Regions from separate parts of the Sinorhizobium mexicanum genome, predicted to be linked through region 2. Evidence: riboswitches for the same ligand, from Rfam matches in the RefSeq annotation. Region 2 holds a riboswitch; each other region holds the start of a gene.
What was found. A riboswitch is a leader RNA that binds a small molecule or an ion and turns the genes downstream of it on or off. The one in region 2 is predicted to bind thiamine pyrophosphate.

Region 1: another riboswitch for thiamine pyrophosphate. It lies ahead of thiD (bifunctional hydroxymethylpyrimidine kinase/phosphomethylpyrimidine kinase); the one in region 2 lies ahead of thiB (thiamine ABC transporter substrate binding subunit).
Region 3: another riboswitch for thiamine pyrophosphate. It lies ahead of thiC (phosphomethylpyrimidine synthase ThiC); the one in region 2 lies ahead of thiB (thiamine ABC transporter substrate binding subunit).

What each region holds. Positions count from the first base shown of each region.
Region 1 is NZ_CP041241.1:1,118,773-1,129,321, forward strand. It holds gene FKV68_RS29335 (glycosyltransferase family 2 protein) at 1-409, shown strand, start outside; gene FKV68_RS29340 (glycosyltransferase family 2 protein) at 406-1,416, shown strand; gene FKV68_RS29345 (UTP--glucose-1-phosphate uridylyltransferase) at 1,418-2,323, shown strand; gene FKV68_RS29350 (polysaccharide biosynthesis tyrosine autokinase) at 2,389-4,755, shown strand; gene FKV68_RS29355 (hypothetical protein) at 5,003-5,212, opposite strand; gene thiD (bifunctional hydroxymethylpyrimidine kinase/phosphomethylpyrimidine kinase) at 5,443-6,237, opposite strand; TPP riboswitch at 6,351-6,453, opposite strand; gene FKV68_RS29365 (TetR/AcrR family transcriptional regulator) at 6,610-7,203, opposite strand; gene bdcA (SDR family oxidoreductase) at 7,277-7,990, shown strand; gene FKV68_RS29375 (hypothetical protein) at 8,242-8,679, shown strand; gene FKV68_RS29380 (acyl-CoA thioesterase) at 9,005-9,520, opposite strand; gene FKV68_RS29385 (GlcG/HbpS family heme-binding protein) at 9,880-10,299, shown strand; gene FKV68_RS29390 (carbohydrate ABC transporter permease) at 10,417-10,549, opposite strand, start outside.
Region 2 is NZ_CP041238.1:4,190,016-4,200,564, forward strand. It holds gene FKV68_RS19735 (ABC-F family ATP-binding cassette domain-containing protein) at 1-1,648, opposite strand, end outside; gene FKV68_RS19740 (thiamine diphosphokinase) at 1,653-2,303, opposite strand; gene FKV68_RS19745 (GNAT family N-acetyltransferase) at 2,391-2,876, opposite strand; TPP riboswitch at 3,058-3,173, shown strand; gene thiB (thiamine ABC transporter substrate binding subunit) at 3,225-4,244, shown strand; gene thiP (thiamine/thiamine pyrophosphate ABC transporter permease ThiP) at 4,252-5,880, shown strand; gene thiQ (thiamine ABC transporter ATP-binding protein) at 5,877-6,605, shown strand; gene FKV68_RS19765 (M48 family metalloprotease) at 7,036-8,481, shown strand; gene ampC (class C beta-lactamase) at 8,659-9,849, shown strand; gene FKV68_RS19775 (RNA polymerase factor sigma-32) at 9,989-10,549, opposite strand, start outside.
Region 3 is NZ_CP041241.1:145,946-156,494, reverse strand. It holds gene FKV68_RS24895 (branched-chain amino acid ABC transporter permease) at 1-528, opposite strand, end outside; gene FKV68_RS24890 (branched-chain amino acid ABC transporter permease) at 534-1,397, opposite strand; gene FKV68_RS24885 (ABC transporter substrate-binding protein) at 1,465-2,637, opposite strand; gene pobA (4-hydroxybenzoate 3-monooxygenase) at 2,901-4,073, opposite strand; gene FKV68_RS24875 (helix-turn-helix domain-containing protein) at 4,263-5,150, shown strand; gene FKV68_RS24870 (DUF427 domain-containing protein) at 5,171-5,554, opposite strand; TPP riboswitch at 5,700-5,811, shown strand; gene thiC (phosphomethylpyrimidine synthase ThiC) at 5,912-7,738, shown strand; gene thiO (glycine oxidase ThiO) at 7,741-8,751, shown strand; gene thiS (sulfur carrier protein ThiS) at 8,748-8,945, shown strand; gene FKV68_RS24850 (thiazole synthase) at 8,948-9,721, shown strand; gene FKV68_RS24845 (thiamine phosphate synthase) at 9,718-10,323, shown strand; gene FKV68_RS24840 (hypothetical protein) at 10,362-10,549, opposite strand, start outside.

The DNA.
Region 1 (10,549 bases), on a different replicon from region 2:
TCGCTTCAAGCTCGCGCTTGGCAAAAGCGGCGGCGAAGACACGGACTTCTTCGCCGCCATGCATGACGCCGGAGGCACAATCGCTTTCGCCTCAGGGGCCTGGGTTTACGAACCGGTGCCGGACAATCGGGCCTCGCTCGCGTGGCTTTCGAAGCGTCGCTTTCGCTCCGGCCAGACGCACGGGCGCTTGCTGTCGGAGAAATCGAACCGTTCGCGGCGGCCGTGGAACCTCGCCCTGGCATCGGCCAAATCGGCCTATTGCTCGTTGGCGACCCTGCTTTTGCTGCCCTCACCCGTACACCGCTATCGGTTTGCGCTGCGGGCGATCATGCACGCCGGCGTCGTTAGCGGGCTCCTGGGCCACAAGGAACTTGAACAATACGGAGCAACGGGGGTGACATCGCCATGAGCGGGTTCGTTCCGGACGTCACCTTTGTCGTGGCCGCCTACAATGCCGCGGAGACGATCGTGCGCGCCGTCGAAAGTGCGCTTCGTCAGGAAGGCGTTACCGTCGAGGTGGTGATCGTCGACGATCGGTCTTCAGACGGGACGGTGGAGATCGTTTCTACCATCGCCGACCCGAGGCTGCGCCTGATTGCTCTCGAGCAGAACCGCGGCCCCGGAGGGGCCCGCAATGCCGGCTTGGCGGCGGCGCGCGGCAAGTGGATCGCGGTTCTCGATTCCGACGACACCGTGAGGCCGGATCGGCTGGCGCGCATGATCGAACGCGCCGAGAAGACCGGAGCGCAGGTCGTCGTCGACAATCTCGACGTCGTCTCGCTCGATGGGCAGAGCATCAGAATGTTCCCGGAGGCCGAACTTGCTCGGCAGCCGCTTCTGACGCTTCCCGCCTTCATCGAGTCGAATGTGATCTTCCGCTCGCAGCACAACTTCGGCTACATGAAGCCCGTGTTCGAGCGGCACTTCCTCGAAAGGCATGACCTCAGTTTCGACGAAGCGCTCCGGATCGGCGAGGACTACATTCTGCTTGCCTCCGCCCTTGCCTCCGGCGCCCGCTGCGCCATCGAGCCTTCGGCCGGCTATATCTATCATATCCGCGAGGGTTCCATCTCTCGCGTGCTCAAGCTCGACCATATCGACGCCATGATGTCCGCGGACGAGGCATTCCTGCGCCGCTTTCCGCTTGATATCCTGTCCGAGAGAATGCAGCGCAAGCGTACCCGCGGCTTCCACCAGGCGCGCTCGTTTCTCGTCCTCATCGAGCAGTTGAAAACCAGATCGTTGGCCGGCGCGCTGAAGACCGCGCTCGCCGACCCCCTTGCGCTTCGGCATTTGCACATGCCGATCGCCGTACGACTGCGCCGCCTTGCGGCGCGCTCAAGCACCGCCCCCATCACGGTGGCGACCGAACAATCCCCGCCGGGCGACAGCCCTTTTACAAGCAAAGGACGATAGAATGGACCGTATCAGGACCGTCAGGAAAGCCGTAATTCCCGTTGCCGGAAATGGAACCCGTTTCCTTCCCGCAACGAAGGCCGTGCCGAAGGAAATGTTGACGATCGTCGATCGGCCCGTGGTTCAATACGCCGTGGACGAGGCCCGTCAGGCCGGCATCGAGCACATCGTTTTCGTCACCAGCCGCAACAAGCAGGCGATCGAAGACCACTTCGACGACACGCCGGAACTGATCTCGTCGCTGTCACGTTCAGGCAAGAGCGCGCAGATTTCCGAACTCGAAAGCATGCTGCCGACGGCCGGTTCCGTGAGCTTCACGCGCCAGCAGGCCCCGCTCGGCCTTGGCCATGCGGTCTGGTGCGCACGCGATCTTATCGGCGACGAGCCCTTCGCGCTGCTGCTCCCCGACATGGTTTCATTCGGCCCACGCGGCTGCATGGCCGGCCTGATGGATCTCTACCAGGAGGTCGGAGGCAACGTGGTCGCCGTCGAGCAATGCGCCCCCGAAGACGCCTCCAAATACGGCATCGTCGGCAAGGGCGAAACGGTGAAGCACGGATTTGCGGTAACAGAGATGGTGGAAAAGCCCGCCGCGGGCGAGGCTCCGTCAAACTACTATCTCAACGGCCGCTACATCCTCCAGCCTGAGATCTTTTCCATCCTCGCACACCAGCAACGCGGCGCAGGTAACGAAATCCAGTTGACCGACGGGATGCTGAAGCTTTCGGCAAATCAGCCCTTCCACGCCCATCCCTACGAGGGCAGAACCTTCGATTGCGGTTCGAAGCAAGGCTTCATCGAGGCGAACGTCGCCTTCGCGCTTGACCGGGCGGATATCGGCGACATGGTCTTCGAATCCGTTCGCGAGATCGTCTTGTCTCACGAAAGCCGCATCCGAGCGGCATAAGCAAATGTTTCCCGGCGGCTCCGGAAACATACAGCAGGAGCCGCCGGCACGGACCGGAGAAAAAAATGAACAGAGCGGCCCCCATGAAACAAAGAAGTGTCCCCTTGAGCATTGTGCCCCCCGAGGAAGAATCCGACGGCTTTATCAATCTTGATCGGCTTCTGGCGATTGCCGCCCGCAGGGCAAAAATGGTCGCGGCCTTTGTTGTCCTCTTCATCATGCTGGGTGTCGTCTACCTGCTTTTCGCGACACCGACCTACACGTCCATGACGCAGGTTCTGCTCGACGAGAACTTGTCAAAGTTTGCCGAAGAAGAGCCAACGCCGGCAAACAGCCAAATGCTGGACACTCAGATCGCGAGCGCCGTGGAGATCCTGAAGTCCGGCGAGCTTGCCCTGCGGGTCGTCGACAAACTCAATCTTTCCGAGAACCAGACGATCATGAATCCGCCGCTTTCGCCGGTTGCCTACGTCAAGGATTGGGTGAGGACAGCGACCGGCCTCTTTTCGTCAGGTCCGACGGTTTCGGAGGAGGTATTACGCAAGAATCGGCGGCTGGCGGCGGCAGCGTTGATCCAGCAGGCCCTCACGGTCGAGCGCGTATCGCGAAGCTCGGTGGTGGCCCTCTCCTATAAGTCGAACGACCCCCTCCTTGCCGCAACCGTCGTGCGTGGCTATGCGCAGGCATATCTCACCGATCAATTGAACGCCAATTTCGAAGCGACGGAACGTGCTTCCGTCTGGCTGCAGGAACGCCTAACGGATTTGCGGCAGCGCTCCCTGGCGGCGGCACTCGAGGTTGAGCAGTTCAGAAGCGAAAACGGTCTGACTGCCGCGCGCGGCGAGCTGATGTCGGAACAGCAATTGTCGGACCTCAACAGCCAGCTCATCGTCGCCCAGGCCGACACTGCAAGTGCCTCGGCGCGCTACAACCAGTTCAAGTCGATTGTCGACCAGGGGCCGGAAACCGCCGTTAACAACGCGACGATTTCTCCCAAAGAGGGAGACAACATGGTGATCCGCGACCTCAGGGCCCGCTATCTCGCCGTCGTGAAGCGCGAGCAGGAGGTCGCCCGAAGCTTTGGCAAGGACCACCCTCAGGCTGTATCACTGAGGGCCGAGCAGGCCGACATGGGGCGGCAGATCTACCAGGAACTGCAGCAACTGACGGCGAGCTACAAGAATGAATATGAAGTCGCCCGCTCGCGCGAGCAGTCACTGCGTGAAAGCATCGAAGGAGTCGTGGGGAAAAACACGAATGCCAACAAGTCGCTCGTTCAGTTGAGGGACCTGGAGCAGAAGGCGGCGGCTCTGAAGACGCTTTATGAGTCCTATCTCGGCCGCTACGAGCAGGCCGCGCAGCAACGCTCCTTCCCAATCGCCAAGGCTCGGGTCATCTCCGAAGCCGGCGTTCCCACCGCCCCGTCGAGCCCGAAGAAGACCCTGACGCTTGCACTTTCCGCCGTGCTCGGCTTGATGGCCGGCGGCGCCTTCGCCGCCTTCCAGGAGTTCCGCGAGAGAACCTTCCGGCTTGAAGACGATGTGCGCACAATCCTCGGTCACAAGTCGCTCGGTTATGTGCCGCTGATCGGTTCACGGACAAAGAAAAGTGCGGAACTCGTCCGCACACGCTTTGCCTCCGACAGGCAACCGGAAATACTCGGCGAGGAGACGGTGGCCTTCCAGCGCCTGTCGCGCATGGTCCTCGAAGCGCCACAATCCTCCTTTGCCGAGACCTTCCGGAATGCCAAGCTTGCTTGCGATCACATGCTGCACGGCAACGACAGCCGGGTGATCGGGATCGTGTCAGCGGTTCCGGACGAAGGGAAATCGGTCATCGCCGCAAACTTCGCGGCGCAGTTGGCCGCCAGCGGAAAGCGGACGCTCTTGATCGATGGCGATATCCGCAAGCCCGGCCTCACCCAGATGATCACGCCCGCCCCCCGCACGGGGCTCGTCGAGACGCTGATGGGTGAAGCCACCTGGCCCGCCGGCATCAAGGTCGACCAGCGCACCAAACTTGCGATCTTCCCTGTCGGCGGCGGGGCGTCCAACCATCAACCCCATCAGAGCCACGAACTGCTCGCCTCGGCGGCCATGGCAAACCTGATCGAGAATGCGCGCAGTTCGTTCGACTACGTCGTCGTCGACCTCGCTCCGCTCGCGCCTGTGGTGGATGCGAAGGCCTTTGCTCCGCTTGCAGATGGTTTCATCTTCGTTGTCGAATGGGGAAAGACACCGTCCCGACTGGTGCGCGACGTGCTCCATTCCGAGCCGCAAATCAATTCCAAGGTGCTCGGGGTCATCCTCAACAAGACCGACATGGACGAGCTTTCGAAGTACAGCGACTTCGGCGGCGTCGAGAAATATCGACACCGTTACGGCAAATACTATGTCGAGCATTCGATCAGCGGGGACCGGCCCGCGGCGTGAGCTAATGGATGCCCGCATCTGCCATGCAGCGTCGACGCGCGACGCTGCATGTTTTTATCCTTAGAATCGGCTCCTTGAAACTACGCAATTCCGGACGGAAAACCGTTACACACTTCTCCTGGAATTGCTCTAAGGAAACATGCGGTAGGTAGCTACGCACGCCGCAAGGCCTATCATTTCGTTACTTTATTGGGTCAATAAAATGATCTAAATCCTTGAAATTTCTCGTCTGATCGAGACGTCCTTACTACGGCTTTCGATCGACCCTGAAGATCCAGGCCAGCGCCATCAGTGCCACCACGCCCGCGAGGATGGCGAACGCCAGGAGATAGAACAGGGAAAACTCCAAGAGGCTCGGAACGAGCCGCAGCGCGCGACCCAGCACCGTCGGCGATCGGCGCCAGTCCGGCAATTCGTCTCGGTTGAACGCTTCCAAACGACGAGCAAGGAACTGCATCTATCCTCTGCCTTCGTGGAACCGGCTACAGCGCCGCGCGTCCTGAGACGCGCAAAGGCCGCTGAAGCGATTTAAATTGCCGCTTGTTTTATCCGTAAATCGGCTACGTTTTAGGAATCACGCGGTCATCCGTTAACCTTGGACGAAAACATGTTGCATCGCAACAATGGCGACACCGAGGCGGCGGCTGTGTTGGGATGCGGCTTCGATAATGCCCTGCCATCCCCATATCACCACCAACGGTGGAAGTGGTGCACGGGCCCCCGTCCTTCGCCCACAGACAAGGTATTCGCCGCGGAAAGCGCAGCATGCAGGTAGGCCTTCGCCTCGCGCACCGCGTCGATCAACGGCCGTCCGAGCGCGAGGCCGGCAGCGACGGCCGCCGAAAGCGTACAGCCCGTGCCGTGATCGTTGCTCGTCTCGATCCTGGCTGCCGGGAGGCGGATAAGCGTCGTGCCGTCAAAAAAGAGGTCAGTTGCTTCGCTGCCCGTCCGATGGCCGCCCTTGAGCAGCACCGAACGGGCACCGGTCGTCAGAATGACTTCGGCCTGCCGCGCCATCTCCGTTTCATCCTCGGCGATCGAACGGCCGGTCAGCAATGCGGCTTCGGGCAGGTTCGGAGTGGCGACCAGCGCCAGCGGCAAGAGTTCCTCCGTCAGCGTCGCCACAGCATCCGGCTGCAACAACCGGTCGCCGGAGGTCGCCACCATGACCGGATCGATAACCGCCTGCTTGCCGAAGCGGCGCAGCCCGCCGGCGATGGCGGCGATCGTCTCCTGGCGCGAGACCATGCCGATCTTGACGGCAGCGACGTCGAGATCGGCAAAGACCGCGTCGATCTGTGCCGCGACGATTTCCGGTGAAAGGTCGGCGACGGCGGTGACGCCCTTCGTATTTTGAGCCGTCACGGCGGTGATGACGCTGGCGCCGTAGACACCGAGCGCGGAGAATGTCTTGAGGTCAGCCTGAATGCCTGCCCCGCCGCCGGAATCGGAACCGGCTATGGTCAGCGCGATCGCCGTCATCGGGCTTGCACCTCGACAACAGGCAGAAACGAAAGATTGAGCATCATTGTCGGTCTCCAGATTGGAACATCACGGAGATCCAGGAAATCGCGAAGAAGTGGCGAGAGCGCCTTCAAGGGTGCTGTTCCCGTTCCTACGCCGGCATGACCCGGATCAGGTTCAAGGGTCCGGCTCACCGCCGTCTCAGCACCGCCCGGTGCTCCCCTCGGAATGTCGGCATTGTATCGGACAGCGACGCCGGTCTGTCAACAAAGTAGCAAGCCTTCTCAATCTCGTTGCCTGCGAACTCGGCGAACGCGCCATCGATGCGCTCGCCGCACGCGTGCGCTTGATCACCGCGATGCAGCTCGAGCACGACTGACCGCGAAGTGCCTATGTCCTCTCGTGCATGAAGGCCCGCGATGCCCAGCACCCGATCGCGCGCAGGCGGCTAACGTCGAGACCGTCGCGCGCACTTGCCGAAATCCCCGCCAGCACAGCCATCACATAGTCGGCGATCTCGTCCGCCTGGTCTGCCTCTCGGCGGGCGATCGCATCGCGCACCAGCTGACGGCTCTGACGCCAGAGCGTCTTTGCCTTATCGCAGGCGACGGCATCCGTTCCGCCGCGCGCGCCTTCGATCACCAGACAGCCGGTGGCGCCAGGATCCGCCGTATAGGCAACGGCTGCGGCTTCGAATAGCGCTGCCAGCGCTTCGTTAAATGCCTTGTCCGGCGCAAGCAGGCGCTCGAAGTCCAGGCCTTCCGTCTTCGCGTAGCGCTCGAGCGCACGCCCATAGAGATCGGCCTTGCTGCCGAACGCGGCATAGAAGCTCGGCGGATTGATTCCAAGCGCACCCGTCAGGTCCGCGAGGCTGACGGCGTCGTATCCCCGTTGATGGAACAGTGCCTGCGCCTTGCCGACGGCTTCATCGACATCAAAGGCACGGGGCCGACCGCGCGGTTTCGCATTTTTTGTATCGTGCACTACAAAATTCCTTGCGCTCGTCTCCTGCTCATATTATGTAGCACTTACTACATTTTTTCTCAAGGAGAGAGCAATGACCAGTTTCAGCGGAAAGAAGATCTTCGTCATCGGCGGCAGCCGCGGGATCGGTGCGGCAATCGTCCGGCGTTTCGCCAATGAAGGTGCGGTCGTTTCCTTCACCTATGCCGGGGCAACCGAGGCGGCAAAGGCACTGGCCTCGGAAACGGGCTCGACTGCGATCCAATCGGATGCTTCGGACCGCGATGCCGTCATCAAGGTCGTGAAGGATCAAGGCGCGCTCGACGTCCTCGTTGTGAACGCAGGAACCCTGGTTCTCGGCGATCCTCTGGAGGTGGATGCGGATGCCGTCGACCGGATGATCGACGTGAATGTGCGCGCACCCTATCACGCGGCGGTCGAGGCCGCGCGGCAGATGCCCGAAGGCGGTCGCATCATCATCGTCGGCTCGGTAAACGGTGATCGCATGCCCTTTGCAGGCGGTGCCGCTTATGCGCTGACCAAGTCTGCCGTGCAGGGCATGGCCCGTGGTCTCGCCCGTGATTTTGGCGTTAAGGGCATCACGGTCAACGTCATCCAGCCCGGCCCGACATCGACCGACATGAACCCGGAAGACGGCCCGATGAGCGATTTCATGCACAGCTTCATGGCGATCAAGCGCCATGGCCGCCCGGAGGAAGTCGCCGGTCTTGCGGCCTACCTCGCTGGCCCCGAAGCCGGTTTCACGACCGGAGCGCTTCATACCATCGACGGCGGCTTTGGCGCCTAGTGCGCGGCCATGATCCGACCCCATGCGGCGGTTGCATCCGGGCATGGGGTTGTGGCCTGTGTGCAATATCTCCGGACACGCGCAAAACGAGGCTCGCAAGAAGGCCACGCCGTTGCGAAAGCTGCACATTTTGGTGAAAGCGGCTCTCCACGACAGATCGTGATTGGACTTCGGCACGCGCAAGAGTCACTTTTATAGTGGGCTGAATTCGGAACTGGGGCGGAGCAACTATCGTCTGAATGGAGGCCAAAATGAAGCACCATGCACTCGAGCAACTGCAGATCGTCGCAGAGGTCAAGCAGGACTTCCCGCGCCGGCTTACAACGCGCGCAGAGCGTCTGGAACGCTGGGCGGAACTCCTCGAACAAATTCCGCACAGACACCTCTCGACGCTGCACGAGACCGAGTACCAGCCGGCCAGAGTGCGTGCGACCATGCGCGGCGACGACTCGCCGATCTCGGTCGCATTCAAGGACCCCGTCCTGCGCGCAGCCGGAATGGAAAATGACACTTATGGCGAAGCAAAGCGGTTCTTCGAACTGAGCGACGAGCAACTGCACAGGGTTATCTGCTATTGCCACTTCGGTGCTACGGTAAGCGCTGCGACGGCGGCCCGTCACATCCGCTCGGCGATAGCCGGCAAGCAGACAGGCCTGTTCGCGCGTTTGCGCGCCATATTTGTCGGTTGAGGCCAGCCGGCCACGCTCTGCGGCCTGATGGTTGAAGCGGTTGGCCGCTTGGCCTGACCGCAAAGCAGATGCTTATGGCTGGCTTATCTGCATCAACCCGACCGCTTCGGCCGGGATGAGAACGTTTGGTCTCCTGGGTTCGGGGCCCGCCTGTGGCCCCGCCTCTTCATGCGCGCGGGATTTCGTCGATCGCGGCCGCATGGGTGGCAATTGGCCGCCGTGGTCCCTGCGAGATAAGCCAACATCCTTCGCGACAGAAATCCGCTCGTGCGGCAATCAAAACAGCGTCGCGTCGAGATCGTGCCCTTGCTGCTGTGGCATCGTCTCAGTCCCCCGGTCCCTCCACGTCGCGACCCGTTTTCGCAACCGCCTCCAGCCGGTTGGCGAACTCACGCCTCAGTGTCCGGCGCAACTCGGCCGCACGATGTCGGCGTTGATCGGCTGCAGTCTCCGGACGCCATTGCGGCACCTCCACCGGGCGGCCCCCGCTGTCCACCGCGACCATGGTGAAATAGCAGGAGTTGGTATGCCGCCGGGTACCGGCACGAATATCTTCCGCCTCCACGCGAATGCCGACCTCCATCGACGTGCGGCCGGCATAGTTGATCGAGGCGCGGAAGGTTACCAGTTCGCCCACATGGATGGGCTCCTTGAATATCACCTGGTCGACGGACAACGTCACCGCATATTGCTTGGAAAAGCGGGAGGCGCAGGAAAAGGCTACCCGATCGAGCAGATTCAGAAGCGCGCCGCCGTGCACCTTGCCACTGAAGTTGGCCATGTCCGGCGTCATCAGAACCGTCATTTCAAGGCGTCGCGCATCCTGTTCCGTCGATGTCATGGGCTCTATCCTTTCGTTTCGCCTCTATTGCGCCGTGCTTCCGATCCGATGCGCAATCGAACACCGCCTTGAACGCTGGCTGTTTCTATCCTTAAACCGGCTATAACTTAAGGATACACATAGATAGCACCTGTCTGGCTGTTGACGCGACAACCCAACGGCTGACCGGCGAACGCTGCAAATTGTGGCCCCGCCCGGTAACACCACGACCTCCCTGCTCACCGATCGCGACATAGTCTCCGGTCACCAAGCCACCGCGACACTCTGACTTGTTCCCCAGCAGCGAAAGTGCTTCGCCGAACACGAGCATTCTCACTTTCGCTTGTCATTGTAGGCTCGTGGCGAACAAGGAGAAAACAATGGCGAATTACAAAGAGACAATCAGTCTTGCCCACGAAGGCGCAATCAATGCCCTGGCGACGGCCGTGCGCCACGCGGAAACGATGGGCGTCCCGCAATGCGTCTTCATCGTCGATGCGAGCGGCGAGACGATCGCCAGCATCCGCATGGACGGCGCGAAATACCTGAGCATGCATACGGCTCGCGCAAAGGCCCGCACCGCAGCCTCGATCAACGGGCCGACAGGCGCAATGGCGGTCGAATTCGGCGTTGCCGCGGGGATCGCATCGCAGGGCGGCGTGACGCATCTTGCAGGCGGCCTTCCCATTCGCTTCGGCGGCAAACTCGCCGGCGCTATCGGCGTCGGTTCCGGCACGAGCGAGCAGGATTTCGAGGTGGCTCGCGCCGCGCTGAAGGCAATCGACGCCGATCCGGTCTAGAGCAATTTCAGGAAAAGTGTGTAACGGTTTTCCGTCCGGAATTGCGTAGTTTCAAAGAGTTAGATTATTTCGCTGTTTCAATGAAACAATGAAATAATCTAAGCAGCAGTCGCCGGCCTAACCCTTCACTGCACCCGCGGTCAAAGACGCCGAGATCTGCCGGTACATCAACAGACCCAGCAAGGCGGGGGGCAGTGCCCCGAGCACCATGACGGCTGAGGCGGTGCCCCATTGCACGCCTCCCCCGCTG
Region 2 (10,549 bases):
CCTTCGGCAGGTTTTCCAGCGCGAACTTCTGTTTGTAGGAAAGCTTGCCCTTGGCCTTCGGCGCCTCGGATGCAGCCGCCGGAGCGTCGGTCGATTTGGCCTTCTCGGCCTTCTCGGCCTTCTCGACCTTCCGCCTGTCCTCGATCGCGCCCTTGCGCTGCGCCATCATGTCGGAGTAGCCGCCGGCATATTCGATCCAGCGGCCGTCCGGCGCCTCCGGATTGGCCGGCGCGATGGTCGAGGTCACGGTCCGGTCGAGAAAGTCGCGATCGTGGCTGACGAGGATTACGGTGCCTGCAAAGCCTGCAACGATCTCCTGCAAAAGGTCGAGCGTTTCGATATCGAGGTCGTTGGTCGGCTCGTCGAGGATCAGCAGATTGGTGGCGCGCGCCAGGATGCGCGCCAACATCAGCCGCGCACGCTCGCCGCCTGAAAGCTCGCGGATAGGGGTGCGGGCCTGCTCCGGCTGGAAGAGGAAATCCTTCATGTAGCCGGTGACATGCCGCTGCTCACCATTGACGAGCAGGGTCTCGCCGCGCCCGTCTGTCAGGTAATGCGCCAGAGTGTCGTCGATGCTGAGCTCATCCCGCTTCTGGTCGAGCGTCGCCATCTCGAGATTGGTTCCGAGCTTGACACTTCCGGAGTCCGGCTCGATCTGGCCGGTCAGAAGCTTGAGCAGCGTCGTCTTGCCGGCGCCGTTCGGGCCGACAAGACCGATCCGGTCGCCGCGGTGCACGCGGATCGAGAAGGGCGCGACGATCGTACGATCGTCATAGGCCTTGGTGATCTTCTCCGCCTCGATGACGAGCTTGCCGGACTCCCTGGCGTCGGCGGCCGTTGCCTGCACCGTGCCCTGCGGTCCCTTGTGGCCGCGATAGCGCGCCCGCATGTCCTGCAGCTCGCCGAGACGGCGCATGTTGCGCTTGCGCCTGGCGGTCACGCCGTAGCGCAGCCAGTGCTCCTCGCGTTCGATCGCCTTGCCGAGCTTGTGCTGCTCCAGTTCCTCGGCCTCGAGCACCTCGTCGCGCCATGCCTCGAAATGGGCGAAGCCGCGATCGAGCCGGCGCGACTGGCCGCGGTCGAGCCAGACGGTCGCCGTCGAAACCTTTTCGAGGAAGCGCCGGTCATGCGAGATGAGCACCAGCGCCGAGCGGCTGCGGACGAGTTCGTCCTCCAGCCATTCGATCGTCGGAAGATCGAGATGGTTGGTCGGCTCGTCGAGGAGCAGGATATCGGGCTCCGGCGCCAGCACCCGGGCAAGTGCGGCGCGCCGCGCCTCGCCGCCCGAAAGCCGCCGCGGATCCTCTTGCCCCGTCAGCCCCAGATGCTGCAGCAGATAGGCGACGCGATAGGGATCATCGCTTGGGCCGAGCCCCGCTTCCGCATAGGCCTGGACCGTGTCGAAGCCTTCGAAATCCGGCGCCTGGTGCAGGTAGCGCACCGTCGCCGAGGGATGGCGGAAGATTTCACCCGATTGCGGCTCGACGAGGCCCGCAGCCATCTTCATCAGCGTCGACTTGCCCGAGCCGTTGCGGCCCACGAGGCAGATGCGGTCGCCGGGCTCGACCTGCAGGTTGGCGCCGGCAAGCAGCGGCGTGCCGCCGAAGGTCAGGAAAATGTCATCAAGCTTCAGAATCGGTGGCGCCAAGGCTTCAGGCTCCGGAAAGATCATAGGGTCGGGCGACAATGACCGCCCGGCCGGATTTCAAGGAAAAGCGGACCGGCCCCTCCGCAACGTTGGAAATGGTCCGCGACGAACCGAAGGGCAGCGCGAAATCGTCGAGCGGATAACGCGCATTTTCGATGGAAAGGCCGGAAAGTGCGCTGAGGCCAAGAATCGAGAAGAGGCTGCCTTTGGGAAGGTCGATCTCCTCCGAGCCCTCCAGCAAGGGATAGGCTTCCTCCTCGCCGGAGGTCATCAGCACCGGCAACCCCTCTTCGGCGATCGCCACGGCGCGCAGCAGATGCAGGAAGGCATGGTCGCTTCTGGTGCCGCCGAGGGCACCGACGAAGATCAGCGACGTCGCACCCCGCGCAAGCGCCGCCTCGACGCCGATTTCGCCGTCGGTCGCGCTCTTGGCGGCTGGATAGCTCTCGCGCGGCACCGCGGCGAACGCGGCCAGCAAGGCGTCGTCGGTCGAATCGAAGTCGCCGACCCAGAGCTCGGGAACAATACCAAGCGCCTTCGCATGGCGCATGCCGCCGTCGGCCGCGATGAAGCGACTGCCGGAAAGTTGGCTCGCAAGTCGCTCGGTGCGGGTGAGCGCGCCCCCGAGAAGGATGGTGAAGGGTGATCCAGTCATGGCAGAAGCCCATAGCGCAAAGCGGCAAGCAAGGAAAAGGCCGAAAGCAGTTTCCGGCCGCCGTTTCGCCAACGCAATTTGCGCGGATCAGGTTCCGGACGGGTCTTCATCGGGAAAAAGCATGCCCGCATAGATGCCCGGCGTCGAATCCGGTATCTCCACCGCGCCGACCGCGCGGGCGTAAAAATCGACAGGACCGACACCGCCGATAACGGCGTAGCCGTAACCGGCGGCGCGCATCGCCATCAGGCTTTCGATAAGCAGTGCCTCGCCGATCCCCTGGCCACGCATCGCTTCATCGACGCCTGTCGGCCCGAAGAAGCCAAGCGCGGTCACGTCATGGCAGGCGAAGCCGACGATCCGGTTCTCGTGAACGGCGACATGGATCCGCGCCGGGGTTGAGGAGAAGGCGGCCTCGGCCTCGCCGACCCAACCGGCGCCGAACCGTTCTTCGATCCAGGCGATCACGATCCTGCGTTCCGCAGCCATCGCCCGGCGAATGCTGACGCCAGGACCGAGCCGGGAAGCACGCCTTTCAGGCAAGGCGTAGAGACGAACGAGCATGTCTGGCATGAGAACCCTCCCCCACTACAACGTCCTTTGCGCGCAAAGGACGTTGTAGCACTTTGAATTGCTGCTGCAGGCGAACAAACGCCGCCGACAAGTGTTTGGTCTAATAGCGCAGATGGCTTGGACGGCAAACGTTTCCGCCGAAACTCGGCTTGCCAGACCTGCCGCCGAAAGCTAAATCTTTGCTGCTCTAACGGGGTGCCTTCGGTTCGCTTCATGGAACCAAGGCTGAGAGGCCCAAGCCAACCCGCGGAACCTGATCCGGCTCATACCGGCGGAGGGATTAGAAGCGATCGGACCGATGCGCCTCCTTTTCCCGCAACATCACCAACAGGGAGAGAGGTGCCCGTCATGTCCATTTACACCAAGTTGCTTCGCCGGCTGGCGATTACGACGATCGCCGCGGCTTTGCCGTTCGGCGCCAGTGCCGCCGAGAAGACGCTGACGATCTACACCTATGAGAGTTTCATCAGCGAATGGGGCCCTGGCGCAAAGGTCGCCGAGGCCTTCGAGAAAACCTGCAACTGTGACGTCAATTATGTCGGCGTCGCCGACGGAGTCGAGCTTCTGACGCGGCTGAAGCTCGAAGGCGAGCAATCGAAGGCGGACATCGTGCTCGGCCTCGACACCAACCTCGTCGCCGAAGCCAAGGCGACGGGCTTCTTCGCCCCGCACGGTCTCGACACCGCAGCCTTGAAGGTCCCGGGCGGCTTCTCCGACGACACTTTTGTTCCCTATGACTACGGCCATTTCGCCGTGATCTACGATACCGAAACCCTGAAGACGCCGCCGAAGAGCCTGAAGGAACTGGTCGACGGCGATCCTTCACAAAAGATCGTCATCGAAGATCCGCGCACCTCCACGCCGGGCCTCGGGCTGCTGCTCTGGATGAAATCGGTCTATGGGGACGAGGCGGCCGCTGCCTGGTCCAAGCTCAAGGACCGGGTGCTGACCGTGACCCCCGGCTGGTCGGAAGCCTACGGCCTCTTCACCAAGGGCGAAGCGCCGATGGTGCTGTCCTACACCACCTCGCCCGCCTACCACATGGTGGCGGAAAACACCGAACGCTATCAGGCCGCACCCTTCGCCGAGGGCCACTATATCCAGATCGAAGTGGCCGGCGTGACGAAGAACGCCAAGGAGCCGGAACTCGCCAAGGAGTTTCTGGCCTTCATGACCGGCCCGGAATTCCAGTCGATCATTCCGACGACCAACTGGATGATGCCGGTTTCGGCAACCAGGGAACCCCTGCCGGACGCCTTCGGCAAGCTCGTCAAGCCGGAAAAGACATTCCTGATGTCTTCCGAGGAGGTCGCCGCCAACCGCAAGGCCTGGATCGACGAATGGCTGACGGCCATGAGCAAGAACTGAGGCAGGCTTGTCCGGTGCGGCCGAAAGACGAATGACGATTGCCGCCGGGGCCTTCAGCCTCGGCGGCATTCTGCTGTTCGTCGGCCTAGCCGTGGTCGCCCTCCTCGCCCAGTCGGGCGGCGGCTATGCCGGCGCGCCCTTCGACGCCTATGTCTGGCGCGTCACCCGCTTCACGCTGCTTCAGGCATGCCTCTCGACGATCCTCTCCGTGCTCTTCGCGATCCCGGTGGCGCGTGCGCTCGCCCGGCAGGCAAAATTTTCCGGCCGCATCTGGTTGCTTAGGTTGATGGCGCTGCCACTCGGTCTACCCGCGCTCGTCGCAGCGCTCGGCCTCATTCAGATCTGGGGCCGGCAGGGCTTTCTCAATACTGTCCTCGCCGCGACCGGACTCAACGACCCGATCAGCATCTATGGTCTTTTCGGCATTCTTCTCGGCCACGTCTTCTTCAACATGCCGCTCGCGGCGCGGTTGATGCTTGCGGGGATCGAACGGATTCCGGGCGAATACTGGCGTACCACCGCCAATCTCGGCATGCCGTCGAGCGCAATCTTCCGCTTCATCGAGTGGCCGGCGATCCGCGGGCTGTTGCCGGGCATCGCCGGCCTCATCTTCATGCTCTGCGCCACCAGTTTCACGATCGTGCTGACGCTCGGCGGGGGACCTGCAGCAAGCACGATCGAAGTGGCGATCTACCAGGCGCTGCGCTTCGATTTCGACCCGCCGCGCGCGATCGCCCTTTCCGCCCTTCAGATCGCCCTGACGGGCGCGCTGCTTCTCGTTCTGAAGGTGCTGGCGCCACCACCGCCGGAGAGCGAGACAACCGGCAAAGCAATGAAGCGGTTCGACGGCATGAGCGGACAGTCACGACTCGCCGACGGGCTCTGGCTCGTCCTTGCGCTCGTTTTCGTCGGGCTGCCGTTCGCCGCGATCGCCTGTTCCGGCGTGCAGGCGGACTTGCCGAGGCTCGCCCGCGATGCTGCCGTCCACCGTGCATTCGCCACCAGCGGCGTGATTGCCCTTCTTTCAGCCGCGATATCCGTTGGGGCGACCGCCGTGATGATCCGCGCGCAGCAGGTTACCTTGATGCGACGACAGGCGGGAGCCGCCGCCCGGGGGTTTACCGGCATGATCAGCGCGAGCACCTCCTTCGTCCTGCTGGTGCCGCCGGTCGTCCTCGGCGCAGGCTGGTTCCTGCTGTTGCGCCCCTTCGGCGATGTCGCGCGTCTTGCGCCGGCCGTCGTCATCGCCATCAACGCGCTGATGGCGCTTCCCTTCGTCTATCGCGTGCTCGCTCCGGCAATGGCCACCCATGCGGCACGCACGGATCGGCTAGCGGCGAGCCTCGGCATCGCGGGCTTTCATCGCCTGCGATGGATCGACTGGCCACCGCTGCGAAGACCCTTGCTCATGGCCTTCTCTTTCGCCATGGCCCTGTCCCTCGGCGACCTTGGGGCGGTGGCCCTGTTCGGGTCGCAGGACATGACGACCTTGCCCTGGCTGCTCTACAGCCGCATGGGAAGCTACCGCACCGCTGATGCTGCGGGACTTGCATTGCTGCTCGGCCTCATCTGCCTGGTCCTCACCGTGCTCGGCACGGCGGGAGAGGACGGCGCGCGCGAAGGAAGAGACGCATGAATTCGCCAGCCTCCGTTTCCACGGCGCTTTCGCTCCAGGATGTCGAAGTCCGTTTCGAAACGATGACGCTCGCGTTCGACTGCGCGATTCCGCCCGGGCAGATCGTCGCGGTCGTCGGTGCCTCGGGGTCGGGGAAATCGACACTGTTCAACGTGATCGCCGGCTTTGAAGAGCCGGAGCAGGGCGCGGTCCATATTCTCGGCAAAGACATGGCTGGCCGTCTGCCGGCCGAACGCCCGGTATCGGTGATCTTCCAGGAGCACAACCTCTTTGCCCATCTCGACGCCGCGACGAATGTCGGCCTCGGCATCAACCCGGCGCTGCACCTGTCCGCCGTCGACCGCGCCAAAGTGGCCGATGCACTCAAGCGTGTCGGCCTCGACGGCTTCGGCGGGAGGTTGCCGCCGACGCTTTCCGGCGGCGAACGTCAGCGCGTGGCACTTGCCCGCGCGCTCGTCCGCCACCGTCCGCTGCTCCTGCTTGACGAACCCTTTGCCGCTCTCGACCCGGGCATGAGAGCGGAAATGCGCGAGCTTTTGCGCGATCTCCACGACGAGGAAGGCAATACGATCCTGATGATCACGCATCATCCCGATGACGTGAGACTGCTCGCCGACAAGGTGCTTTTCCTCGACCGGGGGCGTATCATCGCTCACGACCCTGTCGATCGTTTTGTCGAACGGCGCGACATCACGGCGATCAACCGCTTCCTCGGCCGCGAATGAGGTTTGCCGTCGGCCGGCCACCGCAGCGATTCAAAGCGCTCCGGCGGCCCTTGCGCATCTTAAAACATGCACGGCGCAGGAGAGAATTTTTCGCCAGATTGCTGTTCGCCACAATTTGACCGCCGCGTTGTGCGACGCGCGGGATATCCGACGGTTGGCGCGATGTTCGCGCATCCGTTGCTGTGATACCACGGGGCAACTATTTCTACCGTGATCAGCTATGCAGACGGCGCTGAAATCGCTACAGCACGATGATGGCTGAAACACCCAGGCTGGGACACTGTATCCGGCTGAAAAAGTAGAATTTTTTCGACGTCGGCGCTCTAGTTGTGGCACGCGCCGGCGGAGGGGAACGGGCTGAGGCATGGTTAGGCATACAGTCATCGATGGCCGGATTCCGACGCGACGCGGCGGCAAGAATGCACGATTAATGGTTGCATTCCTGGCGACTGCGCTCCTGTCTGCCTGCCAATCGGTAATTGAACAGACCTACGAGCCGACCGTCTCGCCGTCGTCAAATCCGCAGATCGTCGAGGAAGTGCAGAAGAACGATCCGCGCGCGCAGCTCGGCGCGCGCGAACACCCGCGGATCGTCGCGAGCTACGGCGGCGAATACAAGGACGCCAAGACGGAGCGACTGGTGGCGCGCATCACCGGCGCGCTGACGGCGGTTTCGGAAAATCCGCAGCAGTCCTATCGCATCACCATTCTCAATTCACCGGCGATCAACGCCTTTGCGCTTCCCGGCGGCTATCTCTACGTCACGCGCGGTCTCCTGGCGCTTGCCAACGATGCCTCCGAGGTCGCTGCCGTTCTCTCGCACGAAATGGCACACGTCACCGCAAACCACGGCATCGAGCGCCAGCAGCGTGAAGAGGCCGAGGTGATCGCGAGCCGGGTCGTCTCCGAAGTGCTTTCCTCCAATCTCGCTGGGAAACAGGCGCTTGCCCGCGGCAAGCTGCGGCTCGCCGCCTTCTCGCGCAATCAGGAGCTTCAGGCCGACGTGATCGGCGTGCGCATGCTCGGCGAGGCAGGATACGACCCCTATGCCGCCGCCCGTTTTCTTGATTCGATGGCGGCCTACGCCCGCTTCACCGCGGTCGACCCGGAAGCCGACCAGAGCCTCGACTTCCTGTCGAGCCACCCCAACGCGCCGCAGCGCGTCGAACTGGCGCGCCGCCACGCGCGTGCCTTCGGCGTCGAAAGCTCGATCGGCGACCGCGGGCGCGATTACTATCTGGCCGGCATCGACGGCATCCTCTATGGCGACAGCCCGCAGGAGGGTTATGTCCGCGGCCAGACATTCCTGCACGGCCAGCTCGGCATTCGCTTCGACGTGCCCGTCGGCTTCCAGATCGACAACAAGGCCGAGGCGGTGCTCGCGACCGGCCCGGGTGACATCGCGATCCGTTTCGACGGCGTAGCCGACACAGCGCAGCGCAGTCTCACCGATTACATCGCCAGCGGCTGGGTCACCGGCTTGCAGCCGGATACGATTCATCCGATCTCCGTCAATGGCCTCGAAGCAGCAACGGCGCGGGCGTCGGCCGATCGCTGGGATTTCGACGTCACCGTGATCCGCATCGACAACCGCATCTATCGTTTCCTGACCGCCGTCCCCAAAGGATCGAACGCGCTCGAAAGCACCGCGAGCCAATTGCGCGGCTCGTTCCGCCGCATGACGCAGGGCGAGGTTCAGTCGCTGAAACCGCTACGCATTCGCGTGGTAACGGTCAGGTCCGGCGACACGATGGCGACGCTCGCCGCCCGGATGATGGGAACGGACCGCAAACTCGATCTCTTCCGCCTGATCAACGCGATGCAGATCACCTCCACCGTCAAACCCGGCGACAAGGTGAAGATCATTTCCGAATAGAGTGGCGGATTGCTTTTCTTCGTGGCCAGAGTGCTGCAATGTTTCCTTAATCTCGCCGATTAGGGATAAAACATGCAGCGATTCAAAGTGCTACAGCGTCCGTCCTTTGCGCGTCCGATTAGACGCGCGGCGCTGTAGGGGGCTATCGATTGTCACAGCCACCAGGGCTTGTGTTCAATGAGAAACATTCGCCTGACAGCGTTCAAAATTTTCGCGGCCGCATCCCTCTTCTTTAATCCATGGACCCACGCGGCCGCCAGCGATGATCAAGGTGCGCTCGAACGCGTCGTGAACGAAGCGATCCGCCCCTTGATGGAGCAATACAACATTCCCGGGATGGCTGTCGCTGTCACGGTTCAGGGAAAGAGATACGTCTATAACTATGGCGTTGCCTCGAAGGAGGGTCGGCAAGAAGTCACCGACGGGACGCTCTTCGAGATCGGCTCGATCAGCAAGACGTTCGCAGCGACCCTTGCCTCCTACGCCGAAGTGCGCGGGGCCTTCTCGCTTTCCGACCACGCCAGCAAATATCTGCCAGCGCTCGCCGGAAGCAGTTTCGATAGGATCACCCTGCTCCAACTCGGCACCTATACGGCCGGAGGCTTACCCCTGCAGTTCCCGGATTCCGTCGCGCACCAGGAGGAGGCGATCAGCTATTTCAGAAGCTGGCGTCCGAGCTACGAACCCGGCGCGTATCGGATCTACTCGAACCCCAGTATCGGGCTGTTCGGATACCTGGCCGCCGAAAGCATGGGCGAGCCGTTCGACGATCTGATGGAAAAGAAGCTCTTCCCGGAGCTCGGCCTGACGCAGACCTATATCCGAGTTCCTGAGGATCGCATGCGCGATTACGCCTATGGCCACGCGAAGGAGGGTAACCCTATCCGGATGAACCCGGGTGTTCTGGATTCGGAGGCCTACGGCGTGAAGACGACTGCGGCCGATCTGCTTCGTTTCGTCGAGGCAAATATTGACGCATCGAAGCTCGACGAAACGCTCCAGCGGGCGATCGCCGCAACGCATGTCGGCCATTACAAGGTGGGCGACATGACACAGGGACTCGGGTGGGAGATGTATGCCTATCCGACCGATCTCGAGCAACTGCTGGCTGGAAACTCGGCTGAGCTAAGCTTCAAGCCAAACAAGGTGGCCAAGCTTGCGCCGCGACTGCCACCACGAGACGACGTGCTGATCAACAAGACCGGCTCGACAAACGGCTTCGGCGCCTATGCCGCCTTTGTCCCCGCGAAAGGCATCGGCGTCGTTGTGTTGGCCAACAGGAATTACCCTATTCCGGCTCGGGTAAAGGTCGGCTATCGAATCTTGGCGACCTTGGACGGTGAGTTCGGAACGGCGAGTACACGCTAGACTTCGCCAGCCCATCCGCTTTCACGTGGATTCGCTGAAAGCGGATACGATGCTCTGGAATGAAGGTACGAGAGCGTTCTTTATGCGGTCATTTGAACGCACGGCGCTCCAGATTTCTGCAGTCGATTCCGCATTGCGTTCAGTGCATGCCGGAAGCCAATGCCGGCGCTTTGGCGGCGAGCGCGACGCGCAGCTTTTCCAGCGCGCGGGTCTCGATCTGCCTGACGCGCTCCTTCGAGATGCCGAGGTCGACGCCCAACTCCTCCAGCGTCGCGCCGTCTTCCGACAAACGCCGCGCGCGGATGATCTTCATCTCACGCTCGCTCAACTCCCCGAGCGCGATATGAAGCCAGCGGCGAGCACGTTCGCCGTCGATCATGTCGCTGACCTGTTCGTCAGGCAGCGGCGCCTCGCTCGCAAGGAAGTCGAGCCGCTCGCCGCCGTCCGAGTCTCCGTGGCCGACAGGGGCCTGTAGCGATGCGTCGCTTCCGGACAGGCGCGCGTCCATCGTCTGCACGTCGGCGAGGCTGACGCCCAGCGCCGCGGCAATTTCCTCATGCATCGCCTGCGAGGTCAGTTGCCGGTCGCCTTGGGCAAGACGCGCCCGTAATCTCCTCAGGTTGAAGAACAGCGCCTTTTGCGCCGAGCTTGTTCCCCCGCGCACGATCGACCAGTTTCGCAGGACATAGTCCTGCATCGA
Region 3 (10,549 bases), on a different replicon from region 2:
GTAAGCGGTGCGGCCCCAGAGGTCGAACGCGAATTGCCCGAGCAGCGGATCGGGCGCGATGCCAGCAAGCCCGTCGCTGCCGCCCGTCCAGGACGAGGCCTTGTTGGCGAACTCGTGAAAGAGATGGATAAGCGCGATCGACAGAACGAGCTGGGGCAGGCCGTGGGCTCTGAGGATGACCACGCCGCAGAGAAGCCCCGCAACGACACCGCCGAAAATGCCGCAGACGAGCATGAGCAGCGGATCCGTGATGCCGAAGTGCACCGCGGCAATTCCGGACGCATAGGCACCCGTTCCGAACAGAGCCGCATGACCGAGCGTCGCCACACCGCAATAGCCGGTCACGAGGTCGAGAGACAGCACCAGGAGCGCGATCGCCGTCATGCGCGTGAGCAGCGCCAGGTTATTTGGAAACAAAAGGTAGCCGACGATGGCCAGTCCGATGATCACGGAAAGGCCGGCGAGATCGCGGCCGAACTTTCGCCGACTGCCATGCGCTCTCGCAAGTGCGTCGTTCATCGTCGCCATGGTCACTATCTCGTTCTCCCGGCAAGGCCACGCGGGAATACGCAGACGATTGCGATGACGGCGAGGTAGAAGAAGAACTCGCCGAATTCCGGCACCAGGTAGCGGCCGGCGGTATCGATCCCGCCGAGCAACAGGCAGGCAACCAGGGCGCCCGGTATCGAGCCCGCCCCACCGACAGAAACGACGACCAGGAAGGTCACCATGTAGCGCAGGGCGTAATAGGGTTCGACCGGGAGCAGTTCGGCGCCCACCACGCCGCCCAGGGCAGCGAGACCGACGGCAATCGCAAAGCTCACCGCATAGACGATTTCGGTGCGCACCCCGAGGGCTGCCGCCATCGCGGCGTTGTCGACAGCCGCCCTCAGCTTCACGCCGAAAGCGGTCCTCTCGATCGCGTACCAGAGGACGGCAGCAACTGCGAGACCGCAAAGGATCGCGAAGATCCGATGCGTGGCGATCGAGCGGAAGCCGAGGTCAACAGATCCCTGAAGCCCCGGCGGCAGGGGGATCGTCTTCAGCGTCGGGCCGAAGACATAGTTGGCGATGCCGATGATGCAGAAAGTGATACCGATCGTCATCAGGACCTGCGTCAGTTCCGGCGCCCCATAGATCCGGCGATAAAGCAGCCGCTCGATGGGGATGGCGATGACGATCGTTCCGAAAACCGCAATCATCAGCGCGATCCCATAGCCGAGACCCAGGTCGCGCGCCGCATAGGAGGCAATGTAGCCGCCGATCATGGCAAAGGCGCCATGAGCGAGATTGACGACCCGCATAAGCCCCATGGTGACGGAAAGACCGATCGAAATCACGAACAGCACCATGCCGTAAGCGAGCGCGTCGACCGCTATGCTGAAGACGGTTTGCATGTATCCATCCTGTTTGCCGATGATGCGGGGCAGCATGGCGACCCCGCATCAAAACAGCCGGCCGTTGCTATTTCAGCGCCGCAAGGCCAGGGTCGCCCTGCTTTTCGAAGGTCTGGATCTCCTTGTTGTAATAGGAGCCGTCCGCGGCTTTGGCGACCTCGCGCAGATAAATGTTCTGGATGATGTGGCGCGATTCCGGGTCGATCGAGACCGGCCCGCGTGGGCTCGTCCAGGAAAGTCCCTTGACCGCATCGACTGCCTTTTGCGCGTCCTGCTCGCCGCCGGTCGCCTCGATCATCTTGTAGATGACGTGCATGCCGTCGTAAGCGCCGACGGCAGGGAAGGAAAGTTCGGCGGGATTGCCGATCGCCTTGCCGGCCGCCTCGACGAAGGTCTTGTTTTCGGGAGAGTCGTGCGAGACGGCATAGTGGAACGTCGTCTGAAGGCCGAGCGCGGCTTCACCCAGCGCCGGGAGGTCGGACTCCTGCGTCAGGTCGCCAGGCGCAAAGAGCTTGATGCCTGCATCCTTGAGCCCGTTTTCGTTATAGGCCTTGACGAAACCGAGCGTCGTCGGGCCGGACGGGAGGAAGGCGAAGACGCCCTGGGCGCCCGAATCCTTGACGCGCTGCATGATCGGCGAGAAATCGTTGGTGGCAAGCGGCATGCGGACCGCCTCGACGATCTCGCCGCCCGCCGCTTCGTACGCTTTCTTGAAGGCGTTCTCCGCGTCGACGCCCGGGCCGTAGTCACTGACGACCGAAATGATCTTCGAGACGCCGGCATCCTTCGCGACCTTGGCGATCGGCGTGGAGGTCTGCCAGAGCGTGAACGAGGTGCGCACGACCAGTGGGCTCTTGGTGACGATCGCCGAAGTCGCGGCATTCATGACCACGAGCGGCACATTCCCCTGCTCGAGCAGCGGCGTCACCGCCATCGCGTCGGGGGTGAAATAGAAGCCGGCGAGATACTGCACGCCCTCCTTGACGACGAGTTCCTGCGCCAATGCCTTCGACTGGGCCGGATCCGCCTGCGGCACGTCCCGGTAGATGACCTCGACATCATCGTCGCCGACCTTGCTGCCGTTCAGCGCCATATAGGCGTCGATGCCCGCCTTGAAATTCTTGCCCTGCAGCGCGAACGGGCCTGAAAATGGCCCGATTACGCCGATCTTGATCGTGTCGGCCTCGGCTGCCCCGCTCATTGCCAATGCCGCCAGTGCGGCGAGAATGGTCCGTTTCATTTTTCCTCCCTGCGATAGCCGGCTCACTCCCGTCCGGCATCGTCTATTTATTAGCGTTCAACCTCATGCTCAGTCTGTCATGTCCGACCGCGATAAATAATGAAATGTCAGCGCTCGTTCCATAACTGATGGGTTATGTTATCACGACGAAGCTTGCGTCTAGGTTCTCCTGCCAATGTAACGCGTCGGCACGCAAAACGCAGGCTCGATCTCGTCGCCGCAGTTCCGTTGGGGCGGCCGAGGTGGCCATGTCGAAGTCGCGATCAAAACGGCAGGCCCACATAGTTTTCCGCAAGCGCCATGGCGGCCGCTTGGGAATGGGTGAGATAGTCGAGCTCGGCCTCCTGGATCTTCTGATCGAAATCGCTCGTGTCCGGGAAACGATGCATCATCGTCGTCATCCACCAGGAAAAACGGACCGCTTTCCAGACGCGCGAAATTGCTCGGACCGAATAGGCGTCGAGGCCGGCGTTCGAGCGATCCTCGTAATGCTCGATGAGCCCCTCGTAGAGATAGTGCACGTCGCTTGCTGCAAGGTTCAGCCCCTTGGCCCCGGTCGGTGGCACGATATGGGCCGCATCGCCGACGAGGAACAACCGGTGAAAGCGCATCGGCTCGGTGACGAAGGATCGAAGCGGCGCGATCGATTTTTCGAAGGATGGCCCGGTCACCACCCGTTCGGCATGGTGGGCCGGCAGCCGGCGGCGCAGCTCGTCCCAGAAGCGCTGGTCGTCCCATTCCTCGAGCTTATCGTCGCGCGAGCACTGGATGTAATAGCGGCTGCGACTCATCGATCGCATCGAACAGAGTGCGAAACCGCGCGGATGGTTGGCGTAGACCAGTTCGGGGCTAACCGGCGGCACGTCGGCGAGGATACCGAGCCAGCCGAAGGGATAAACCTTTTCGAAGGTGCGGATGGACTTTTCCGGTACCGATTTGCGACTGACCCCGTGCGACCCGTCGCAGCCCGCAATGAAATCGCAGGCGATGCGGTGCGTGGTGCCGCCCTTCTCGTAGGTGACGTAGGGTGCGTCGCCGTCGAAATCATGCGGCGTTACGTTCGCAGCCTCGTAGAGCGTCGATGCGCCGGTTGCCTCCCGACGGTCCATGAGATCGCGGGTGAGTTCCGTCTGGCCGTAGATCAGCACGCGCTTGCCGTCGGTCAACCCGAAGAGATCGATGCGATGGTCGCGACCGTCGAAGGCGAGTGAAAAGCCGTCATGCGGCAAGCCTTCGGCATGCATGCGGCTGCCGGACTGCGCCTCGTCCATCAGACGCACGGTACCCTCCTCCAACACGCCGGCCCGCACCCGGCCGAGGATGTGATCCTTGCTCGCACGATCGAGGATGACATTGTCGATCCCCGCCTGTGTCAGCAATTGCCCGAGCAGGAGACCGGACGGTCCCGAACCGATAATGACGACCTGGGTTCGCATGGACCTCCTCCCATCGAGCACGCGGTGCGCGAGATCGAACTTTTTGGCCGCCGGCGGACCGGCTGCCCCACGTTGCGCCCGCACAAAAATTGTCTTTTGTCAGGAAGTTTGCGCGCCGTCCGGGCTTGTCTCAATGGACATTTCAGCCAAGAAATTGCACTTATCGAACATCGCGGCTGGGTGAAGAAGATGAAGCGGGCGGTCCCGACATATGAGCTTTACGGCGAGGAGTCCGGAGAACGGCCTGATTTCTGGCTGCATTGCGAGACGATCCCCTCGCGCAGCAGCCTGCACCATTGGGAAATCGGCCTTCACCGCCATCAGAGCTTCTTTCAGATCCTGTACATCGCCGAGGGCTCGGGCGACGCCGTATTCGGCGAGACGTCGCAGGCAATCTCTCCCCCGGCGGTAATCACCATCCCGCCCACCGTCAGCCATGGCTTCCGCTTTTCCCGCGACATCGACGGTTTCGTTTTCACGATCCTCGCGTCACACCTGCCGGCTGCTCCGGGCGGCCGCAGCAGACTGGGTACATGGCTGGCAAAACCTTGCCTGACGCCGCTCGGCGAAAGCGAGGACGGCCGCTACGTCGCCGAGACCTTGCAGCGCCTGGCGGAGGAATGGGCGGCGCGGCGCAATCACCGCACCGGCCTGCTCGACGCTTATCTCTCGACGGTGCTGGCGCTGACGGCGCGGCTGGCAGAAGCGCCGCGTGTCGACGCGGCTGCCGCGGAAAGCGAAAACGAGCGCCGAATGGAGCGGTTCGACGCCCTGCTCCGACAGCACGTTCTTGCGCACCGGCCGGCGGCGTTCTACGCCCGCGAACTCGGTCTGTCGCAGACGCATTTGAACCGCGTGGTCCGGTCGATGACGGGACAGAGCGTGCACGAGGTGATCGCCGAAAGGCTCTTGAACGCGGCGCGGCGCGAGCTCGTCTTCACCCGTGCCAGCGTCCAGGAGATCAGCTTCCGCCTCGGCTTTTCGGACGCGGCGTATTTCTCGCGCTTCTTCGTCCGTCACCTCGGAACTACGCCGCGCGCGTGGCGGATGGCGGAGCGGCAAAAGCTCGGCGTGTGACGCTGCGTATGCCCTGCGCCCTAAGACGCCGGCAATTCCTCGATCGAGTCCACCCGATCGGGATAGAATGCCATGTGGTCCTTGATTTCACGCACCGCTGCATGCGGGTTTTCATAGGTCCAGATGGCGTTCTTCGAGCGCTCGCCACCTGGCGTGACGCTGTAGTAGGAAGCGTCGCCCTTGTAGGGGCAATGCGTCGAATGATCGGTGCGCGCAACGAGCGACATGTCGACGTCCTTGCGGGGAATATACTGCACCGGCGGATAGGACGCCTCGCGCAAGGTCAGTGCATCGCGCGTATCGGCAACGACGCGGCCGTCGAGCTTGACGACGACGCGCGCTGGATTGTGGTCGATGATGATCGGATGATCGGGCCCGGGAATCTTGATCGACTTGTCTGACATGAGCGAACACCTCCGGATTTTGATCCTTCTTACATAGGGTCAGGCCTCCGGCATCCCAAGGGCTGCAACCGTCCATGCGGGCTGCACCCGGCCAACCGCCGAAAAAACAGGGTTGACGCAGCGGCGATATCGGTGACTATTTGCACTCATTCACCAGGGGGGTCCCGGCAAGGGGCTGAGATACTGCTAAAGCGCGCAGTGACCCGTTGAACCTGATCCAGTTCATACTGGCGTAGGGACGGTGCAGACGTGCGAAGGCCAGGATTCCGTGTGTTCCCGTGATCCATCGGCGTAGCGTCTTTTCATCCTTCCGGCTTCAGAACTGGGTCTCCAACGCGAAAACTTTGGAGCCTCAAGATGAATGTTATCAAGCCTCTCGCAGCGCCATCGGTCACGCAGGGTCCTCTTCCGGCCTCGCAGAAAGTCTACAAGCCCGGCGAGATCCATCCCGATATCCGCGTGCCGATGCGCGAGATCGCGCTGCATCCGACCTCCGGCGAGCCGCCGGTGACGGTCTACGACTCCTCCGGCCCCTACACGCTCGACAACGCGGATATCCGCATCGACCGGGGCCTGCCGGAGCTTCGCCGCCAGTGGATCCTTGGGCGTGGCGACGTCGAGACCTATCAGGGCCGCAGCGTCAAGGCGGAAGACAACGGCTTTGCCACCGGCGAGAGGCTGACGCCGGAATTCCCCGTTCGCCGTGAGCCGCTGCGCGCCAAGCCGGGCCAGGCCGTCACCCAGCTTGCCTATGCCCGCGCCGGCATCATCACGCCCGAGATGGAGTTCATCGCCATCCGCGAGAACCTCGGCCGCAAGGCGGCAAGGGAGGCGCTCACGCGCGACGGCGAGAGCTTCGGCGCATCGGTTCCCGATTACGTCACGCCGGAATTTGTCCGCCAGGAAGTGGCGGCGGGCCGCGCCATCATTCCGGCCAACATCAACCATGCGGAAACCGAGCCGATGATCATCGGCCGGAATTTCCTGGTGAAGATCAACGCCAATATCGGCAATTCCGCCGTCACCTCGTCGATGGCCGAGGAAGTCGAGAAGATGGTCTGGGCGACGCGCTGGGGCGCCGACACGGTCATGGACCTTTCGACCGGCCGCAACATCCACAACATCCGCGAATGGATCATCCGCAATTCGCCGGTGCCGATCGGCACTGTTCCGCTCTATCAGGCGCTGGAGAAGGTCAACGGCATCGCCGAGGACCTCACCTGGGAGGTCTACCGCGACACGCTGATCGAGCAGGCGGAGCAGGGGGTCGACTATTTCACCATCCATGCCGGTGTGCGGCTGCACTACATTCCGCTGACCGTCAATCGCGTCACCGGCATCGTTTCGCGCGGCGGCTCGATCATGGCCAAGTGGTGCCTGCATCACCATCGCGAAAGCTTCCTCTACGAGCACTTCGAGGAGATCTGCGACATTTGCCGCGCCTATGACGTCTCCTTTTCGCTGGGCGACGGCCTACGCCCCGGCTCGATTGCTGACGCCAACGACAAGGCGCAGTTCGCGGAGCTCGAGACGCTCGGGGAGCTCACGAAGATCGCCTGGGCGAAGGACTGCCAGGTGATGATCGAAGGCCCCGGTCACGTGCCGATGCACAAGATCAAGGAGAACATGGACAAGCAGCTTGAAGTCTGCGGCGAGGCGCCCTTCTACACGCTCGGCCCGCTGACGACCGACATCGCGCCCGGCTACGACCACATCACCTCGGGTATCGGCGCGGCGATGATCGGCTGGTTCGGAACCGCCATGCTCTGCTACGTGACGCCGAAGGAGCATCTGGGGCTGCCCGACCGCGACGACGTCAAGACGGGCGTGATCACCTACAAGATTGCCGCCCACGCCGCCGACCTCGCCAAGGGTCACCCGGCCGCGCGCATCCGCGACGACGCGCTTTCGCGCGCGCGCTTTGAATTCCGCTGGGAGGACCAGTTCAATCTCTCGCTCGACCCGGAGACCGCACGCAGCTTCCACGACGAAACTCTGCCGAAGGAGGCGCACAAGGTCGCGCATTTCTGCTCCATGTGCGGCCCGAAATTCTGTTCGATGCGGATTTCCCACGACATCCGTGCCGAGGCGCAGAAGGAGGGCCTCGCGGCCATGGCGGCCAAATACCGCGATGGCGGCGATCTTTATATGCCGGTCGGCGAAGAAGCGCAGCCGGGAGAGTAGGAATGACGGTATTGATCAAGGGAGCCGGCGTCGCCGGCCTTGCCGCCGCCTTCGAGCTCAGCCGCCGCGGCATCGCGGTGGAGGTGATCGATACGGCGGAAAACGTCGGCGCCGGCGCTTCCAGCTATGCCGGCGGCATGATCGCGCCCTATTGCGAACGCGAAGCGGCCGGTGAAGCGGTCTTGACGCTCGGGCTTTCCGCGGCCGACTGGTGGGAAGAAGCCGTCCCCGGCGAAGTGTTCCGCAGGGGCACGTTGGTTATCGCCGCGGGACGGGACAGCGGTGAGCTCGACCGCTTCGCCGCCCGCACCCGCGGATACGAATGGGTCGGCGGCAACACGATCGGAGAGCTCGAACCGGACCTTGCGGGCCGGTTCGAGCGCGCGCTGTTCTTTCCCGAAGAAGCCCATCTCGATCCGCGAAAGGCAATGGACGGCCTTTACACCGCGCTCGTCGAGAGAGGCGTCCGCTTCCATCTCGGGAGCCCCGATCTGCCGTCGGATACGTCCTTCTCGGCAGTGGTCGAATGCACAGGCGCGGCGGCGATTGCCACCACGACCGGCCTTCGTGGTGTGCGGGGTGAGATGCTCTTTCTGGAAACCTCCGAGATCAGCGTCTCAAGGCCTGTCCGCCTGCTTCATCCACGCCACCCGCTCTATATCGTGCCGCGCGACAACCACCGTTTCATGGTCGGTGCGACCATGATCGAAACCGATGATGACGGGCCGATCACCGCCCGCTCGGTGATGGAGTTCCTGAACGCCGCCTACGCAGTTCATCCCGCCTTCGGCGAGGCTCGCGTCGTGGAGATGGGCGTCGGTGTCCGGCCCGCCTTTGCAGACAACCTGCCACGCGTCCTCGACCGCGACGACGGCTTCGCGATCGCCGGCATGTACCGCCACGGCTTCCTGCTTGCCCCCGCCATGGCGCGGCAGCTCGCAGAAAAGCTCTGCGGAGCGGAGCATCCGCCGTTCTCACCCAATCCTCCTTTCCGACAGGGAGCAACCCAATGACCTACATCGTCAACGGCGAGACCTTGGAGAGCAGCGCAAAGACGCTGTCGGAGCTGCTGCTGGCGCTCGAATACGAAGGAGACTGGCTCGCAACCGCTGTCAACGGCGAACTCGTTCACCGGACTGACAGGGCAAGCCATCGGCTCAATGATTGCGACCGGATCGAAATTCTTTCGCCGATGAAGGGAGGCTGAAGATGCTGACATTATACGGACAGGAACTTGGCTCGCGCATGCTGCTCGGTACGGCGCGCTACCCCTCCCCCGCCATCCTCGCCGATGCCGTCCGGCAGGCGGGCACGGAGGTTGTCACGGTGTCGCTCCGTCGTGAAACGGCCGGCGGCCGCTCGGGCGGCGCCTTCTTCGAACTCATCCGCGAGCTCGGCGTGCGCGTGTTGCCGAATACGGCCGGCTGTCATTCCGTATCGGAAGCGGTGCTGACGGCGAAGATGGCGCGCGAGGTCTTCGGTACGAACTGGATCAAGCTCGAGGTGATCGGCAATCACAATACGCTTCAGCCGGACGTCTTCGGGCTTGTCGAGGCGGCCCGCATCCTCGCCGGCGAAGGCTTCGAGGTCTTTCCCTATACGACAGACGACCTCGTCGTTGCCGAACGGCTGGTCGAAGCGGGCTGCAAGGTGCTGATGCCCTGGTGCGCGCCGATCGGCAGTGCCATGGGCCCGCAGAACATCGCGGCGCTTCGAACCATGCGCGCGCATTTTCCCGACGTGCCACTGATCGTAGATGCTGGCATCGGCCGGCCCTCACATGCAACGATCGTGATGGAGCTCGGCTACGACGCGGTGCTGCTCAACACGGCCGTTGCCGGCGCCGGCAATCCGGCGCTGATGGCCGCAGCCTTCGCCAAGGCGATCGACGCCGGCCGCGCCGCCTTCGAAGCGGGCATGCTTGAACCGCGCGACATGGCCGTGCCCTCGACCCCCGTCATCGGAAAGGCAGTCTTCTCGTGAAACTCGACCCGTTCTACCTCATCGTCGACAGTGCAGACTGGATCGAACGCCTGGTGCCGCGCGGCGTGAACCTGGTGCAGCTTCGGATCAAGGACCGCGCCGAGCCGGAACTCAGAAGCGAGGTCCGCCGCGCCAAAGCGATCTGCGCCGCCAATGGCTGCCAGCTGATCATCAACGACTACTGGCAGATCGCGATCGAGGAAGGCTGCGACTTCGTCCATCTCGGCCAGGAAGACCTCGCCGTGGCCGACATCGCGGCGATCCGCGCCGCCGGGCTGAAGCTCGGCCTCAGCACCCATGACGAGACGGAGCTCGAAACCGCGCTCGCCGCCAAACCCGACTACGTGGCGCTCGGTCCGATCTATCCGACGATCCTCAAGAAGATGAAATGGGAGCCGCAAGGGCTTGCCCGCATCTCCGCCTGGCGCGAGCGCGTGCGGCCGCTTCCGCTGGTCGCGATCGGGGGGTTGAACACCGATCGACTCGAAGGGGTCTTCGCCCACGGCGCAGACAGCGCTGCCGTCGTCACCGACATCACGCTGAATGCCCACCCCGAGAGCCGGACACGGGAATGGATCGAAAAGACCGCGCGCTGGCGCTGAACCACGCGCTCCCAGAGATGCGCTGTGGACGATCGGCGTCACGCCGCACGATTCGCGCCTCTGTCGGCGGCCAGCTTTAGATCCTGAGCGTAAACCAGCCCGGGCTCGACGATCCATTCCCCGGTCTGGAGCGATTGGACATCGAACCGGCCCCGCTCGTCGCGCGGCGCAATACCGACGAAGCGATAGCGAAGCCCGTCACCGTCGACGGCTGTCTCGCGGATCG